DNA from 4 places in the Streptomyces sp. NPDC048671 genome. Region 4 is predicted to be linked to each of the others. Evidence: riboswitches for the same ligand, from Rfam matches in the RefSeq annotation. Region 4 holds a riboswitch; each other region holds the start of a gene.

Region 1 (4,071 bases), on a different contig from region 4:
CGGCCAGCTGCCCCGCCGCCTCGGACCGCAGCTGGGCCACGTCCGCGACCTGGCGCTGCACGGCACGTACCTCGTCGGCCCGGCCGGCGGCGGCCCGCTCCACGTAGGAGGCGCGCTCCAGGTACTGGTCGGGGTCCGAGGAGAGCGCCAGCTGGAGGGACGGGTCGAGACCGCCGGAGCGGTACTGCGCCGCGGCGTACGCGCCCAGCGCGTCGCGCGAGGCGTTGAGCCGCTCGGTCTTGCGGGCGGCCTCGTCGCGCATCGCGTCGATGGACTCGGCGGTGGCGGCCGCCTTCACCTTCGCGCCGTTGTACTGCTCGGTGGCGACCTCCGCCTCCCGGTACAGCCGGTCCACCTCGGCCTTGACCCGCGCGGGGGTGGGCGTCGGGTCGGCGTGCGCGGATCCCGGCAGCGCGGCAGCGGTCGCGGCCCCGGCGAGGGCGAGGGTCGCTGCGGTGCGGGCAGCAGAGCCGGTGTACGGGCGCTGCTTGGGTTTCCGGTGCGCGGCCACGAGGGCGGGGGTCCTTCCTGTCGACTGCCCGTCGGGGCCTACCGGCGGGCCCGCCCGGTCCGGCGGCGGGTCACCAACAGGGGGAGCGGCCCGCCGCCGGATCTCTCGGCGGGGCGACCGGACGGTGCCGTCCGGGTGCGGAGCGGCGGTGATCCGGTCACCTGGTAGGGACGCTAAACCCGGGGCACGGGCAGGAGTCGTAATGACGCCTATTGCCCGAATTTGGCGTGGTGTTGTTGCTGGATGACCGGAAAAATTGCACCAGAGTCAGGCAATTGGTGCATTCGTCAGTCAAGCGTCCAGTAAGCCTCACCTGGCTGCGGAAGGCTGATACGGCCAGGGCTAAGGTGCGGAACCATGCGTGTACTCATTGATGTCTTCGTCGCCCTGCACATCATCGGAATCGCCGCCCTGCTGGGGGGCTTCCTCACCCAGATGAAGGCGATGGGGGCGGGAACCGCGCGCTTCGTGCCGGGGATGCTGCACGGCGCGCTGACCATGCTGGTCACCGGTATCGCCCTGGTCGGGCTCGACCAGGCCGACGACCACCCCGTGAACAACGTCAAGATCGGCATCAAGCTGCTGATCCTGGTCGTCATCCTCGGGCTCGTCTACGTCAAGCGGGACGAGGAGAAGGTCGAGAAGGGCCTCTTCGCGGCGGTGGGCGGACTGACGGTCGTCAACATCTTCATCGCCACGCTCTGGACCTGACCTGACCTGACCTGACCTGACCTGACCTGACCGGGCCGGGCCGGGCAGCGGCCGGGCAGCGGCCGGCGGTGGCCGCTGCCGCAGGGGCCACCCGCCGTACCGCAACGCCCCTAACCGGGCCGCACGCTCCCGTAGATCGGCATGTAGTAGATCGACTCCTCGCGCACGTTCGCCCCCGGCTTCGGCGCGTGGATCATCATGCCGTCGCCCTTGTAGATGCCGACGTGGCTGATGTCGTCGTAGAAGAAGACCAGGTCCCCGGGCCGCAGATCCGCCGTCGCGATCCGGGTGCCCACGTTCACCTGGTCCCAGGTGGTCCGCGGAATGCTGACCCCCGCCGCCTTCCAGGCCGCCTGGGTGAGCCCCGAGCAGTCGTACGAGGACGGGCCGGTCGCTCCCCAGACGTACGGCTTGCCGATCTGGGCCCTGGCGAACGCGAGGACCTTCTCGGCCTTCGTCGTGGCGCTGCTGTCCGAACCGGAACCCGTCCCGGCGCCCGAACCGCTCCCGGTGCCCGTGCCGGTCCCGCTCCCGCTCCCGGACTCCTTGGCCTTGCGGTCGGCCTCGGCCTTCGCGGCGGCCTGCTTCTTCGCCAGCTCCGCCGCCTTGCGCTCGGCCTCGTCCTTCTTCTTCTGCTCCAGCTCGGCGAGGCGTGCCTTCTCCTCGGCGGTCAGCTTCGACAGCAGCGTGCGGGCCTCGGTCAGCTTGTCCTGGACGTTCCGCTTGCTGGTGCGCAGCCGGGTCTGGGACGCGGTGAGCGTCTCCAGGCTCGTCACCGCCTCGGCGCGCTTCTTGGACGCCTCGGCCTGCTTCGTACGGAAGTCAGTGACGGCCTGCTGCTGGTTCGCGGCCATCCGGTTCATGAGGTGGGTCTGGTCGAAGAACGACTGCGGGTCGTTCGCCAGGAAGAAGGTGGCGGTCGGCGCGAGCGCCCCGTCACGGTATTGGGCGGCGGCGTAGTTCCCGAGCGTCCGGCGGGCGTCGTTCAGCTTGTCGGCGCGCTCGGCGATGTCGTCCAGCAGCGTGTCCACCTTGGTGCGCTGCTTGGCGGACGCCTCTTTCGCCTGGTCGTAGTGCTGGGTCGCGGTGCCCGCCTGTCGGTAGAGGTCGTCGACCTTCTTCTGGACGTCCTCGATGCCGGGCTTCGGGGCCGGGGCCGCCAGCGCGCTCTGCGTGGACAGCAGGGTCACCGAGGCGAGTGCGGCCGTCGTGAACCCGATGGCCGGGCTGGTGCTGCGCGCCCGGGGGCGCGGTTTGCGATGCGACGCCAAGGCCTGCATCTCCTTCCGTGGACCGCCTACCGGGTTAGCTGTCGGGTTCGGGCGTAACGGAAGGCTGCCCTACGGTCCTGGTGGGGGATTCGGACCGATTCACCCCGGTGCTGCGTGTGGGTCCCCGGTTCCGGACTCCGTACGGGCAGCCCAGGATTCGGCGTGGACGCCCGCTCGGCGTGGTTCGCCTCTGGGGGTACGGGCCGCCCGAACGTGCACGCTAGCCAACTCATGGTGCCGCTGTGAAGGTTGATGTTCGATATGCCCGATACATTTTCGTGACCTTGGCGAAGTGGGCGAGGTGCGGGCAGGTCAGGCGCGGGATCGGTCCACACAGTGTGGGTCCGGCATCGCTCTGGGTGGCCGCGCGGAGGTGTGCGGAGGTGTGCGGTTCGCCATGTGAGCCCAGGGTGTCAGTGCGGCGGCCTAGACTCGGACAGCGATGAGCAGCCTCTTTGACGACAGTTTCCTGGCCGGCCTCCAGCACACGGAGGAAGGGCCCCCGCCGCCCCCCGAGGACTCCGCACCCGAAGCGGTGCCGGAGGACCTCTTCGGGGGCGTGTTCGACGGGCCCCCGCCGCCCCGCGACGCGTACTACCGCGACGGGGCCCACCGCCCGGTGATCGACGCCGCCGCGCTGCTCGACGGGCTGAACACCGAGCAGCGCGCCGCCGTCGTGCACGCGGGGTCCCCGCTGCTCATCGTCGCCGGGGCCGGTTCGGGCAAGACCCGGGTACTGACCCACCGCATCGCCCACCTGCTCGCCGAGCGGGGGGTGCACCCCGGCCAGATCCTGGCGATCACGTTCACCAACAAGGCCGCCGGTGAGATGAAGGAGCGCGTCGAGCAGCTCGTCGGCCCCCGCGCCAACGCCATGTGGGTCATGACCTTCCACAGCGCGTGCGTACGGATCCTGCGCCGCGAGTCGAAGAAGCTCGGCTTCACGTCCTCGTTCTCGATCTACGATGCCGCGGACTCCAAGCGGCTGATGGCCCTGGTCTGCCGCGATCTCGACCTCGACCCGAAGCGCTTCCCGCCGAAGTCGTTCACGGCGAAGGTGTCGAACCTCAAGAACGAGCTGATCGACGAGGAGACCTTCGCCGGCCAGGCCGCGGACGGTTTCGAGAAGACGCTCGCCCAGGCCTACGCGATGTACCAGTCCCGGCTGCGCGAGGCCAACGCGCTGGACTTCGACGACATCATCATGACGACGGTGCACCTGCTCCAGGCCTTCCCCGACGTCGCCGAGCACTACCGCCGCCGGTTCCGGCACGTCCTGGTCGACGAGTACCAGGACACCAACCACGCCCAGTACACGCTCGTACGGGAACTGGTCGGCCCGGCCGGTGCCGCCGACGCCCCCGGCGAGCTGTGCGTCGTCGGTGACGCGGACCAGTCGATCTACGCCTTCCGAGGCGCCACGATCCGCAACATCCTCCAGTTCGAGGAGGACTACCCGGACGCGACCACGATCCTGCTGGAACAGAACTACCGCTCCACCCAGACGATCCTGTCCGCCGCCAACGCCGTCATCGAGCGCAACGCGAGCCGCCGCCCGAAGAACCTCTGGACCAACGC
Region 2 (4,071 bases), on a different contig from region 4:
TCCGTTGCGCTCCTTGACCGCGTCGGGGTCGACCACCGTGTAGCCGGTCTCTCCCGGAAGAAGGTAATGCAGGTGCTCGCGGGCCAGCCGCTTGATGTACGCGTCGTCCTGGAGACGCGACTTCTCGTCGCGCAGTTCCTCGGTGCGCGCCTCGGCCTCCTGCGCGAGCCGCTGCTGGTCGGCGATCTCGTCGCGCTGCGACACGTACTGCCGCATCGGGTACGCGAGGGCGACGACCAGGGAGCAGACGATCAGGGCCAGGAAGGCCGCCCGGCCGGTGAGCCGGGAGCGGTGCGCCTGACGGCGGTTCTGGGACCTGTAGACACGGGCTGCGGTCTGCTCACCGAGCAGCCTCAGCCGGGTCGCGGTGGAGAACCGGTCCCGGTCCTTCGCGGCCATGTCTCCGCCTCCCCATTACGCACGTCCGTCCCCGCACACGGTACGGGACCGAGTGCGGGGACGGACGGAGGCCGGGGCGCTGGACCCCGTCGGGCTTGCCGGACCCTGCCGTACGGGTCAGTCCTGCCGTACGGGTCAGCCCCTGCCGGGTTCGTCAGTTCGCGGAGCGGAACCGGGGGAACGCCGAGCGGCCCGCGTACACCGCGGCGTCGTCGAGGATCTCCTCGATGCGCAGCAGCTGGTTGTACTTGGCGACACGGTCCGAGCGGGCCGGGGCGCCGGTCTTGATCTGGCCGCAGTTCACGGCGACCGCGAGGTCGGCGATGGTGACGTCCTCGGTCTCGCCGGAACGGTGCGACATCATGCACTTGAAGCCGTTGCGCTGGGCCAGCTCGACGGCGTCCAGGGTCTCGGTCAGCGAACCGATCTGGTTGACCTTGACAAGCAGGGCGTTGGCGGAGCCCTCCTCGATGCCGCGGGCCAGGCGCTCCGGGTTGGTGACGAAGAGGTCGTCGCCGACGATCTGCACCTTGGCGCCGAGCTTGTCGGTGATGACCTTCCAGCCGGCCCAGTCGTCCTCGTACAGCGGGTCCTCGATGGAGACCAGCGGGTACGCGTCGACGAGCTCCTCGTAGTACTCGGTCATCTCGGCGGCCGAGCGGGACTTGCCCTCGAACTCGTACTTGCCGTCCTTGTAGAACTCGGACGCGGCGACGTCGAGCGCGAGCGCGATGTCCTTGCCCGGGGCGTAGCCGGCTTCCTTGATCGCCTCAAGGATGAGGTCGAGCGCGGCGCGGTTGGACTCCAGGTTCGGCGCGAAGCCGCCCTCGTCACCGAGACCGGTGGACAGGCCCTTGGTCTTCAGGACCTTCTTCAGCGTGTGGTAGACCTCGGCGCCCCAGCGCAGGGCCTCGGAGAAGGACTCCGCGCCGATCGGGGCGATCATGAACTCCTGGATGTCCACGTTGGAGTCGGCGTGCGACCCACCGTTGAGGATGTTCATCATCGGGACGGGCAGCAGGTGCGCGTTCGGGCCACCGAGGTAGCGGAACAGCGGCAGGTCCGAGGCCTCGGACGCGGCGTGGGCGACGGCGAGCGAGACGCCGAGGATGGCGTTGGCGCCGAGCGAGCCCTTGTTCTCGGTGGCGTCCAGGTCGAACATGGCCTGGTCGATCAGCCGCTGCTCGGTCGCGTCGTAGCCGACGAGCTCCGGGCCGATCTGCTCGATCACGGCCAGGACCGCCTTCTCGACGCCCTTCCCGTGGTAGCGGTTGGGGTCACCGTCGCGAAGCTCAATGGCCTCGAACGCACCGGTGGAGGCTCCGGACGGAACGGCAGCACGACCCGTGCTGCCGTCGTCGAGGCCAACCTCGACCTCGACCGTGGGGTTGCCCCGGGAGTCGAGGATTTCCCGGGCTACGACGACGTCGATGGACGGCACGAGGCATCTCCTTCTGGGATATGACGCTGGTTGTGCAGGGTCACTTTGGCCTTGCGACAAGAGCCTAACCGGCCCGGCCGTCTCAGTCGGCCGCGCGCCCGTCCCCTGGGACGAAAAAGGACCCAAGAGCGGGCACAGCAGGGCAAACGGCCAGAAATTTACTGGCCAGTAACTACAACAGTTGAACAATCAACACGGGAAAGCGGTGAGCCCCGGCCCGGCCGCACGGGGGGAGGTGCGGCCGGGCCGGGGCGCTCGGCGAGGAGAGTGCCGAACTACTTCACCAGGTGGAGCTGCTGACCCGGGAAGATCATGTCGGCGTCCTTGACGATGTCCTTGTTCAGCTCGAACAGCTTCTCCCAGCCGCCCTTGACGTCGTGGTCGGCCGCGATCTGGCTCAGCGAGTCGCCGGTGACGACCTTGTACTCGCCGTCACCCTTCTTGACCTTCTCGCCGGTCGGGGTGGTGACGGTCTTCTTCTGCCCGGCCTCGGGGCGGTCCGAGCGGTTGGTGGCGGGGGCCTCGGTGCGCTCGGCCTTCTTCGGCTCGGCCTGCTGGGCCGGAGCCGACTCCTGCTTCGGAGCGGTCTCGGTCTTGGAGCCGGTGTCGACGCCCGGGTCGACACCGTCGTTGCTCAGGTTGCCGGCACCGGCGCAGGCCCAGGCGCCCGGTCCCTGCATGTCGAGGAGCTTCTCGGCCACAGCGATCTGCTGGGACTTGCTGGCCAGGTCGGCGCGGGCCGCGTACTGCGTACCGCCGGCGGCGGCCCAGCTGGACTGCGAGAACTGCAGACCGCCGTAGTAGCCGTTGCCGGTGTTGATGGACCAGTTGCCGCCGGACTCGCACTGGGCGACCGCGTCCCACGTGGAGACGGAGGCCGCGGAGGCGCCGGTGGCACCCATCAGCGGCACGGCGATCGCGGCACCGGTCACACCGGCGAGCGTGGCGAAACGGACGGCCTTGGACGGGCGGCGGTGCTTGTTGCCCTTGCTGTTCAGCAGCATCGAGACTTCTCCTCACCGACGCCTACGAGGTGAGCTGTCGGGTTCGGGCCAAGTGAGTTGCCCGGTCGCACGTCCTAGCGCACGACTTAACCCCAAGCCGGTCCTGATGCGTCTTGCGACGATCGGGCCCGGCACTTACCTGGGTCCCCCGCTCCTGCCTACGGCGCTTTACGCGTCTGTTCCCTTCGACCGACGGCAGGATTCGGCGTGACGATCGACGGGGCCCGCGGTGCGAGCGGTTCCGACCGTAAACACACCCAACCCCCACATTCAAAGAAGGACATACCGGATAAACAGCTCTTACTTGCATCTGAAAAACATATGTTTGCGCAGGTCGGGACGGATGCGGAGGGAGCTCCCGGACAAGACATGCCAGTTCACACGAAGAGACCCATGTCTCACTTAGTCAAAAGTGGGACATAGGCCTCTTAAGTACCCTGAATTCTGGGTGTTTTCAGCTGTTGATCAGACCGTTTCCGCGGCCGTTCTCATCCGGCCTTCACGCCGAGATCGAGGCTCTGGCCAGGAAGGATGAGGTCCGGGTCGGAACCGACCGTCACCTTGTTGGCCTCGTACAGCTCGGTCCAGCCGCCGGGCAGCTTCTGTGCGTCAGCAATCGCCCAGAGGTTGTCGCCCGGCCGGACGGTGTACGTACCGTCAGCAGCCGGTGCACCCTTGTCGCGTGCGTCACCTTCACCTCGCGAGGCGTGCCGCCCTCCGTCCCGGTCGCCGCCGGCCCCCTCCGGGGCCGGCGTGCCGCGGTGCCTGCCGCCCGTCTCCCCGTCCGAGGAGGACCCGTCGGGGGCATCCGGAGCGTCCGGGGCGCCCGAGGGGTCGGTCGCGCCGGAGGAGCCGGATGCCGAGGGCGTGGCGGACGGGGAGGCCGAGGCGTCCGGCGTACGGTCCTTGTCAGCGGTGTCGGCCGTGGCGTCGTCCGACGGGGTCTTCGTCGCGCCCTTGGACGCGTCCTTGGACGCGTCGCCCGACGGGTCGGCGCTCTCTGACGGATCGGCACTCGCGGCCGGATCCGCGCTCTCGGCCGGGTCGGCGGACTGAGTACTGCCCGGATCGACGCCCGGCAGGGACCCGTCCACGGCGAGGCCGGAGATGACCGCGCAACTGGGCCACGCCTTCGCCCCCTGGTCGTCCAGGACCTTCTCCGCCACGGCGATCTGCTGCGAGCGGCTGGCGAGGTCCGCGCGCGGGGCGTAGGACTCGCCGCCGTAG
Region 3 (4,071 bases), on a different contig from region 4:
ACACCATCCGGCTGATCGTCTCGGAGCTCGCGACCAACGCGGTGCAGCACACGTTCGGCCAGTCGCCCACCTTCACCGTGGATCTACGGCTGGAGCGCGAGGAGCAGCTGTACCTCGGGGTGACGGACAGTCACCCCCGCTGGCCCCAGCGGCTGCCCGCCGCCGTCCAGCAGGACAATGGGCGCGGCATGGTGATCATCCGCTCCCTGGCCAAGGAGTACGGTGGCCGGCTGACCGTCACACCCACCGCCGAGGGCGGCAAGACCGTCTGGATCGCCCTCCCCTGGAACGTCCCCGTCCAGGGCTGACCGGACCCGTGCCCCGCGGTCCGGGTCACTGCGGCGCGGCGGCCCGGCCGAATCCGCTGCGCAACAGGGCCCGCAGGGTCGCCGCCGCGGCGCTCGACCGGTCACCGCGGTGCACCACCGAGATCGTCCGGCGGAACGCGGCGGGCTCCAGCCTCCGCACGGACAGCGGCGTCGGTGACATCGCCGCGACCATCTCGGGAACCACCGCGATCCCGATGCCCGCGCTGACCAGGGCGCACACCAGCGCGTAGCCCGGCGACTCGCAGACCACCGCGGGCAGAGCGCCCGCCTCGGCCAGCGCGTTCTCCACCCCGCGGCGCGGCGGATGCGTGGGCGCGCTGCTGATCAGCGGCCGGCCCGCCAGATCCGTCACCGGAAGCCGCCCGCTGCCGTCGGCCAGGACCTGCCCGACGGCGGTGATCAGCACCAGTTCCTCGACCAGCAGGGGCTCGGCACTGACGCCCGAGGGCAGCGGCGTCGCGGCGGCCGGTTCGTACGCGTGCGTCAGCGCGAGATCGACCTCGCCCGCCGCCACCGCCGCGACCCCGCCCGGCGGCTCGTACTCCGTGACGACCAGCTCCACATCCGGGTGCGCCCGGCGGAAGGCACTCAGCACGGGAGGCAGCAGATGGATGCCGGCCGTGGTGAAGGTGCCGACGCGCAGGCGCCCGCCGGAGAGCCCGGCCAGTCGGGCCAGCTCGTGGCGGGCCTGGTCCATCTCGTCCAGGACCCGCCGGGCCCGGCCGGCGAGCAGCTCGCCCGCGGCGGTGAGACGGGCGCCCCGGTGGTGCCGGACCAGCAGCGCGGCACCGGCCTCCCGCTCCAGCTTGGCGAGCTGCTGGGAGAGCGCGGGGGCGGTGTAGCCCAGGCGGGCGGCGGCCCTGGTGATCGAACCGGCCTCGGCGACCGCCACCAGCGCCGCGAGCCGCGTCGGGTCGTACATTAAGCATTCCTTTTGGCAGACCCACAAGATTGCAAGTACATGCTAAAGGCCGTTCGGGTCCAATGTGGAGCCCATGGACGCCCAACTGACCGCCTTCCTCGGAGTCGCCGCCGCCATGGTCGCGCTGCCCGGAGCGGATTTCACCGTCGTCGTACGCAACGCTCTCGCCTCGCGGTCGGCGGGGGTGGCGACCGCGCTCGGCGTCGCCGGGGGCCTGCTCGTCCACACCGCGCTCGCCGTCGCCGGACTGGCCGCCGTGCTGGTGGCGGTGCCGGTGCTGTTCCGTACGGTTCAGCTCCTAGGCGGGGCGTACGTGCTCTACCTGGGCGTCAGCGCGCTGCGCGCCGCCCGGCGCCGCGACGGGCGGGCGCACGCCGCCGAAGCCGCGGTGGACCGGCCGGACGGCGGGCAGGCCGCCATCGGGACCCGACGCGCACTGCGCCAGGGCTTTCTGACCAACGCCCTTAACCCCAAGGCGCCGGTGCTCTTCCTCAGCCTGCTTCCGCAGTTCGTCCCCGCCGGGGCCCACCCGCTGCCCAGGACACTGCTGCTCGCCGCGATCGTCGTGCTGCTCGCGCTGATCTGGTTTCCGGCCGTGGCGCTCCTGGTGGACCGCCTGGGCCGGTGGCTGCGCCGGCCGCGCACCGCCCGCGCGATCGAGGGCGGCAGCGGCGTGGCGCTCACCGCACTCGGGGCGGTGCTGGTGACCGGCACCCTGCTGCACTGATCTCAGGTGTGGATCCGGTGGCGGGGCGGCGGCGTCAGCTGACCCGCCCGTAGTAGACGCTCTTCGTCCAGATCTTCTCCAGCCGCACCACGGCGCCGGTCTTCGGCGAGTGCCAGATCTTGCCGCTGCCCGCGTAGATGCCCACGTGGAAGACGCTGCGGCCGGAGTGGAAGAAGACCAGATCGCCGCGTTGCCGCTTCGAGGCCGAGATGTGGCGGGTCTTGTTGTACTGCTGCTGGGCCGTGCGCGGGAGCTTCTTGCCCGCCTTCTTGAACGAGTACAGCGTCAGCCCCGAACAGTCGAAACGGCTGGGGCCGCTTGCGCCCCACCGGTACGGCGATCCCTTCTTCGACGCGGCGATGTTGAGCGCCTTCATCGAATGAGTCGCGGCCTGGGCGTCGGTCACGGCGCCGGGGACGAACAGCGTGCCGCCGACGGCGGCGAGAGTCATGGCCGAGGCCGTGGCGGCCCGGCCGAGCAGAGACGGGACATGAACCTGCGCACTCATGCGCAACCCTTCGTCAGCCGCCTGTGAAGGATGACCTGTCGGGTTCGGGCTGGCGAAGTTGCCCGGCCGCACAAGGCGGCTTCACCCCGAGGGACAACCGGAGGTCCGGTCGGCCCGTTGTGCTCGGGTCCTCCACTCCTGCCGATCCACTCCTGTCGACCAGGCATCCGGACAGCGGCAGGACTCGGCGTCCGCCCGGACCGCCCCGCCGCGGTGGCGGGGGCTTGTCGTCCCAGGGATCTTGACTCACCGAACGCCGGATTTCCGAGGTGAAACGGTGATATGTGAGGCTCGTCACGGCTGGCCCGTTCGGGTGGACAGAGGGCCATTCGTGGAGTCGGTGGACCTCCCCCGCCGGTGCCGTACCAGCGGCGGAAGGGGAGATTTCACCCATAGTCCATCTCGGAAGCGCAAGTTGAGCTGTCCCTCGTGCGAGGTATCACCTACGCCGAACGAGCGAGATAATTCGGTCCACCCGTCGGGCGTGTCGGCGCAAGGGAGTTGATCAACTCGTCTGGGCCGGCGGCACGGTGACCCGCCCGGCGCGGCGCTCGCCGTCCAGTACCCGTAGCGCCCGCGTCAACGTGGTGGAGTGGATCCGGGCTTCACCCCGCTCGTGCATCAACGTGAGCGCGTCCCGCAGCGCCGCCGCGTGCGAGGCGAGTGCCTGCGCGGCGCGCAGGGCCCGGTAGGTGTCGTCGGCGCGGGCCGGATTGGTCCGGCCCACCTGGTCGACGACTTGCAGATAGCGGTCGATGAACTCGCCCTCCGCGCGGGTCAGGGCGGGCAGCGGCGGGAACTCCGGTGGCTGCATCGGGGGTTCACCGCGCGGCGGGCGGCGGCAGCGCGGGCCCCCGGCTCCGCACGATGTGGTCGATCAGCCCATAGGTCTTGGCGCCCTCGGCGTCGAGGATGAGATCGCGCTCGGTGTCGGCGGTGACCTGTTCGGCGGAGCGGCCGGTGTGGCGGACCAGCATGCTCGTCAGCGTCTCGCGCATCCTGGCCAGTTCCCGGGCCTCGATCTCCAGATCGGACGGCTGCCCCTGCACCGGTTCGGCGAGTTCCGGCTGCTGCAGCACGACCCGTGCGCCGGGCAGCGCGTGCCGCCGGCCCGGGGCTCCCGCGGCCAGCAGTACGGCCGCTGCGGCGCCCGCCTGGCCGAGGCAGAAGGTCTCCACCTCGCAGGTGAGGAACTCCATCGTGTCGTAGACGGCGGTCATGGCCCCGAACGAGCCGCCGGGGGAGTTGATGTAGAGCTGGATGGGCCGGTCGGGTTCGTTGTGTTCCAGGTACATGAACTGGGCGACCAGGTCGTTGGCCGCGACGTCGTCGACCGGTGTGCCCAGGAAGACGACCCGTTCGGCCAGGAGCTTGGAGTACGGGTCGAGCGTGCGGGTCCCCTGGGACGTGCGCTCGGTGAACTCGGGCAGTACGTAGCGGGCGGCGGGGCGGTGCATGGCGAAGACCTCTCCTCCGGGGCGCGCAGGGGTCCGTGAGGGCGCCCTGCGCACGCTTCTGCGAGAAATGTACAGGACGTACAGAAGTTTGTGATGGGAGAGCGACGTAATCTGGTGATCCACTAAAA
Region 4 (4,071 bases):
GTCGAGGGCGGTGATGATCTCCTCGACCGGGACCGTCTCGTCGTCGAAGTGCGTGTAGTAGAGGTCGATGTGGTCGGTACCGAGCCGGCGCAGCGACTCCTCGGCCGCGGCCTTGACGGTGGTGGGGGAGAGCCCCTTGTACGAGGGGTGGGAGCCGACCTTGGTGGCCAGGACGATGTCGGAACGGTTGCCCCGCGCCGCGAACCACTTGCCGATGAGGGTCTCCGACTCGCCGCCCTCGTTGCCGGGGACCCAGGAGGAGTACGAGTCCGCGGTGTCGATGAAGTTGCCGCCTGCCGCCGCGTACGCGTCGAGCACGGCGAAGGACTGCGCCTCGTCGGCCGTCCAGCCGAATACGTTGCCGCCGAGGGAGAGCGGGAAGACCTGAAGGCTGGACGAACCGAGCTTGCGGAGAGAAGTCATGGATGGAACAACTCGTTCCACCGCCTCCGCTATTCCGATATTCCGTGCCGTGTACAGCTACGAACACGGATACGGACACGGACACGGACAGGGATACGGACACGGATACGGATGCAGCGGCGGACCGGCAGTCCCGACGTCGGGGGGTGAGCGTCAGGACTGCCGGGGTTCAGCGGCAGCCTGCTCAGACCGTCAGGCCCCGGGCACGCAGCCAGGTCATCGGGTCGATCCCGGTGCCGTCCGGGGTGTGGACCTCAAGGTGAAGGTGCGGGCCGGTCACATTGCCGGTCGCGCCGACGCGCCCGATGGTGTCCCCGGTGGTGACCTTCTGGCCGACGCCGACACCGATCGAGGACTGGTGGCAGAACCACAGCTCCGTACCGTCCTCAAGCTCCAGGACCGTGCGGTAGCCGTAAGCACCGGACCAGCCGGCCGACTTGACGGTGCCGCTGTGGATGGCCTTGATCGGGGTACCGGTCGGCGCCGCGAAGTCGAGGCCCGTGTGGTAGCCGGAGGACCACATCGAACCGGCTTCGCCGAAGGTCGAGGTGATCGTGTACGAGGAGGTGGGGATGGCGTAGCTGGCGGCGAGCTTGGCGAGCCGCGCGGCCTCGGCCTTCTTCTTCGCCTCCGCCTCCGCCTTCTTCTTCGCGGCGGCGACCTTGGCCTCCGCGGCGTCCTGCTGCTTCTTCGCCTCGGCTGCCGCCTTCTCCGCGGCGGCCTTCTCCTCGGCCGCCTTGGCCTCCGCGTCGGCGGAGTCCTGCTGCTGCTCGGCCTGCTGGAGGATGCGGGCGCGGAGCGCCTCGCCGGCGTCCGTCGTGCCCTGCTCGGCCTCGGTGGTGGTGATGCCGGCCGTCGTCAGCGGGGCGGAAGCGGTCTCGGCCCCGGCCTGCTCCGCCTCGGACCCACTGGAGAACAGTGCGCCGACGCCCGGCAGGGACTTGGCCTCGGGGAGCTTGTCCGAGATGGCGTCGGGAAGAGAGATGGAAACCGGCGGCTTGCTCTGCGCGGAGGCCATGCCGCCCGCGCCGACGGCCGCGATGACACCGACGCCGAGAACGGTGGAGCTACGGGCGAGACCATTGCGCTGCTTGGCGACGCGGTGCTTGCCGCGTACGGGGCGGACGGACTCCTCGGTGGGATTCCATTCCTCCCACGCCTTGTCGGACTCGGTCTCGTCGGCCGGGAAGCCGTTGCCGAACTCGCTGCCCCGATCGGTTCCGTAAGCGGTTCCGTGCTCGGTCCCGTAAGCGGTTCCGTGGTGGGTGCCGTATGCGGTGCCGTACGTGGTGCCGTGGTGGGTGCCGTAGACGGCACCGGGCCCGGTTCCGAAGTCATTTCCGTGTTCGGGTACGAACCGGGAGGGGGCTTCGGGGGCAGGCTTGTTGGACGCCACTGGGGCGCACTCCTTTCCTTCCTTCTCGCCTACCGGGTTAGCTGACGGGTTCGGAGCAGGAAGGTCTCCTACGGGTTCCTCCGTCTCGCGACAAGACAGAGATGCCCGATTCACCCCATGTAGGTGGTTCCCCGGTTCCCTTGCGGAATTCGGCGCTCGCGCACGGTGCCGCCTCTGACGGCGGCTGGGACAACCGCGCTGCGTTATCGAACGTTAATAGACACACGGGTCCGATTCCAAGCTGTTCCAGCTGATCATTCGCGCCATTGGCCTGGACTTACGGGGCACAACCGGGTGGAATCGGGCGAGTTGATCGCCCCTCAATCGTTATCCGTTTTCTGACGTTGCGTCAAATGTTATGCGGAGGGGTTCCTTACGGTTACGCACGGTGGCATCGGCCGCGGCCTCTCCCTCACCTCTGCTCACCCTCTCCCCCGTCCGCCCCTTCACCTTCACCCGGCGCCGCCCCCCAGACCCACGATCCTCACGGTCGTGCGCCGCTCCGGCTGGCCCTCGGTGGGGCGCACGACCGCGAGCAGCGCCATGTCGTCGGTCGTCACCCCACCGGTGTGCAGCCGTACGTCATCGGTCAGCGTCGACAGCAGTTCCTCGGGACCCGGGAAGATCCGTCCGCGCAGCCGCTCGGCGGGGTCGTAGAAGACCCCGTCGGCGTCACGGGCCTCGGAGAGGCCGTCCGTGTACAGGAGGAGCGTCGCCCCGGCGGGCAGCTCCCACTCGTCGGAACGGTCCGGCCACACGCCCAGGTCCATCCCCAGGGGCAGCGCGGGCAGCGTGGGCAGCAGCACCTCCAGCACCCCGTCCGAGTGCAGCAGCAGCGGTTCGGGGTGGCCGCGGTTGACGATCCGCACCCGGGTCGAACCCGGCGGGATCTCGGCCAGGACGGCGGTGATGAACCCCTCGACCGCGTCGAGGCCGCCGCGTCTGCTCGATTCCCGCGCCAGCGCACGCTCCAGCCGCTGAGCCACCCCCTCCAGCGACCGCTCCTGCTCGGCAGCCTCCCGGAACGCGCCGATGATCACCGCCACCGCCTCGACCGCGTCCAGGCCTTTGCCGCGCACGTCCCCGACCACCAGCCGCACCCCGTACGGGGTGTCCGTGACCGAGAACAGGTCACCGCCGACGAACTCGTCCGCCTGCGCCGCCTCGTACCGCGCGGCCACGTACAGTCCGCCGATCCGGTCGGACGGCGTCGGCAGCACCGCGCGCATGGCGGTCTCCGCGATGACCCGCGCGGAGGCCAGCTGCTCGTTGCTGCGCCGCACGACGCCGTTGATGAAGACCGCGAGGGCGGAGACGGTGAGGACCGTGAGGAGCTCGATGGACGGCACGACCTGGAACAGGGCGCCGCGGTAGAGCCGCAGCGCCGCTATGGCCACCAACGCGGCGGCTCCGACACGGATGGTGCCCGCCAGCGAGAAGAACGGCGCGGCGATCAGCGGGGCCGCGGCGAAGAGCGGGACAGCGGTGAAGGCGGCCGGGGTGAAGAAGTCGAACACCAACGCGCCGATGATCATCAGGCCAGGCAGAGCCCGGACGAACCGGCGGTTCCGGATCTGGTCGGCCCGCCTCCCTCGCCGCTGCTCCCGCTTCCCCACCTGTGCTCTCCTGCCCGGTGCGCTCAGGGCCGCGGACGGTACCGCGCACCGCCCCCAGACTTCCCGGAGCGCGGTCGCGGGGCTACTCCTCGACGGCCAATGGGAGTACGCGCACGGCGCGCGTCGCACCGGCCGGCGGGCCGATGACCTGACGGCCCGGCGGCCCGGCGGCCCGGCGAACGTACACATGCACAAACGAATCAGGCCCGGCACGCTTTATGCGTGCCGGGCCTGATTCTTCAGTAGCGGGGACAGGATTTGAACCTGCGACCTCTGGGTTATGAGCCCAGCGAGCTACCGAGCTGCTCCACCCCGCGTCGGTAAACCCAACTCTACGGCATGTTCGACGCACTCATGACCACCCCGCGCACGCTCCCCCCGCCCCTCCGCTCCCCTCCCTCGACAGCCTCCCTGGACTGCCCTCCGACGGGCCGAGCCACGTGACCGTGCCACGAACGTCGAAGCGTCGAAGTCAAAGTGTCGAAAATGAGAAGGTGTTGCGAGGAACACGTGTTCTGTCGCAAGGTATCTGCTGCATCCCCCGGACCGGTGGGCTGCCCGTGCGAGCAGACCCGGGACCGCCCGCTTCACCGCGCCGCCCCGCAAGCCGCTCCCGGTCTCTCATCGCAGCCTGTC

Evidence for each region. Region 4 has a riboswitch for cyclic di-AMP ahead of ACZ6S6_RS31110 (M23 family metallopeptidase). Riboswitches for the same ligand answer to the same signal wherever they lie in the genome.
Region 1: it holds a riboswitch for cyclic di-AMP, as region 4 does, so the genes downstream of both, ACZ6S6_RS36940 (C40 family peptidase) here and ACZ6S6_RS31110 (M23 family metallopeptidase) in region 4, are expected to answer to the same signal.
Region 2: it holds a riboswitch for cyclic di-AMP, as region 4 does, so the genes downstream of both, ACZ6S6_RS13820 (transglycosylase family protein) here and ACZ6S6_RS31110 (M23 family metallopeptidase) in region 4, are expected to answer to the same signal.
Region 3: it holds a riboswitch for cyclic di-AMP, as region 4 does, so the genes downstream of both, ACZ6S6_RS28045 (C40 family peptidase) here and ACZ6S6_RS31110 (M23 family metallopeptidase) in region 4, are expected to answer to the same signal.

The regions. Positions count from the first base shown of each region.
Region 1 covers NZ_JBVJHB010000030.1:15,781-19,851, reverse strand. Annotated here, with positions in the region: gene ACZ6S6_RS36950 (C40 family peptidase) at 1-511, opposite strand, end outside; gene ACZ6S6_RS36945 (hypothetical protein) at 869-1,222, shown strand; gene ACZ6S6_RS36940 (C40 family peptidase) at 1,333-2,502, opposite strand; cyclic di-AMP (ydaO/yuaA leader) riboswitch at 2,501-2,666, opposite strand; gene pcrA (DNA helicase PcrA) at 2,936-4,071, shown strand, end outside.
Region 2 covers NZ_JBVJHB010000006.1:125,029-129,099, forward strand. Annotated here, with positions in the region: gene ACZ6S6_RS13810 (FtsB family cell division protein) at 1-399, opposite strand, end outside; gene eno (phosphopyruvate hydratase) at 554-1,840, opposite strand; gene ACZ6S6_RS13820 (transglycosylase family protein) at 2,116-2,844, opposite strand; cyclic di-AMP (ydaO/yuaA leader) riboswitch at 2,849-3,020, opposite strand; gene ACZ6S6_RS13825 (transglycosylase family protein) at 3,333-4,071, opposite strand, start outside.
Region 3 covers NZ_JBVJHB010000015.1:109-4,179, reverse strand. Annotated here, with positions in the region: gene ACZ6S6_RS28060 (ATP-binding protein) at 1-308, shown strand, start outside; gene ACZ6S6_RS28055 (LysR family transcriptional regulator) at 334-1,251, opposite strand; gene ACZ6S6_RS28050 (LysE family translocator) at 1,325-1,978, shown strand; gene ACZ6S6_RS28045 (C40 family peptidase) at 2,013-2,486, opposite strand; cyclic di-AMP (ydaO/yuaA leader) riboswitch at 2,490-2,662, opposite strand; gene ACZ6S6_RS28040 (hypothetical protein) at 2,992-3,300, opposite strand; gene ACZ6S6_RS28035 (ATP-dependent Clp protease proteolytic subunit) at 3,308-3,943, opposite strand.
Region 4 covers NZ_JBVJHB010000017.1:175,292-179,362, reverse strand. Annotated here, with positions in the region: gene ACZ6S6_RS31115 (aldo/keto reductase) at 1-423, opposite strand, end outside; gene ACZ6S6_RS31110 (M23 family metallopeptidase) at 608-1,819, opposite strand; cyclic di-AMP (ydaO/yuaA leader) riboswitch at 1,831-1,984, opposite strand; gene ACZ6S6_RS31105 (PP2C family protein-serine/threonine phosphatase) at 2,272-3,435, opposite strand; tRNA gene ACZ6S6_RS31100 (tRNA-Met) at 3,679-3,752, opposite strand.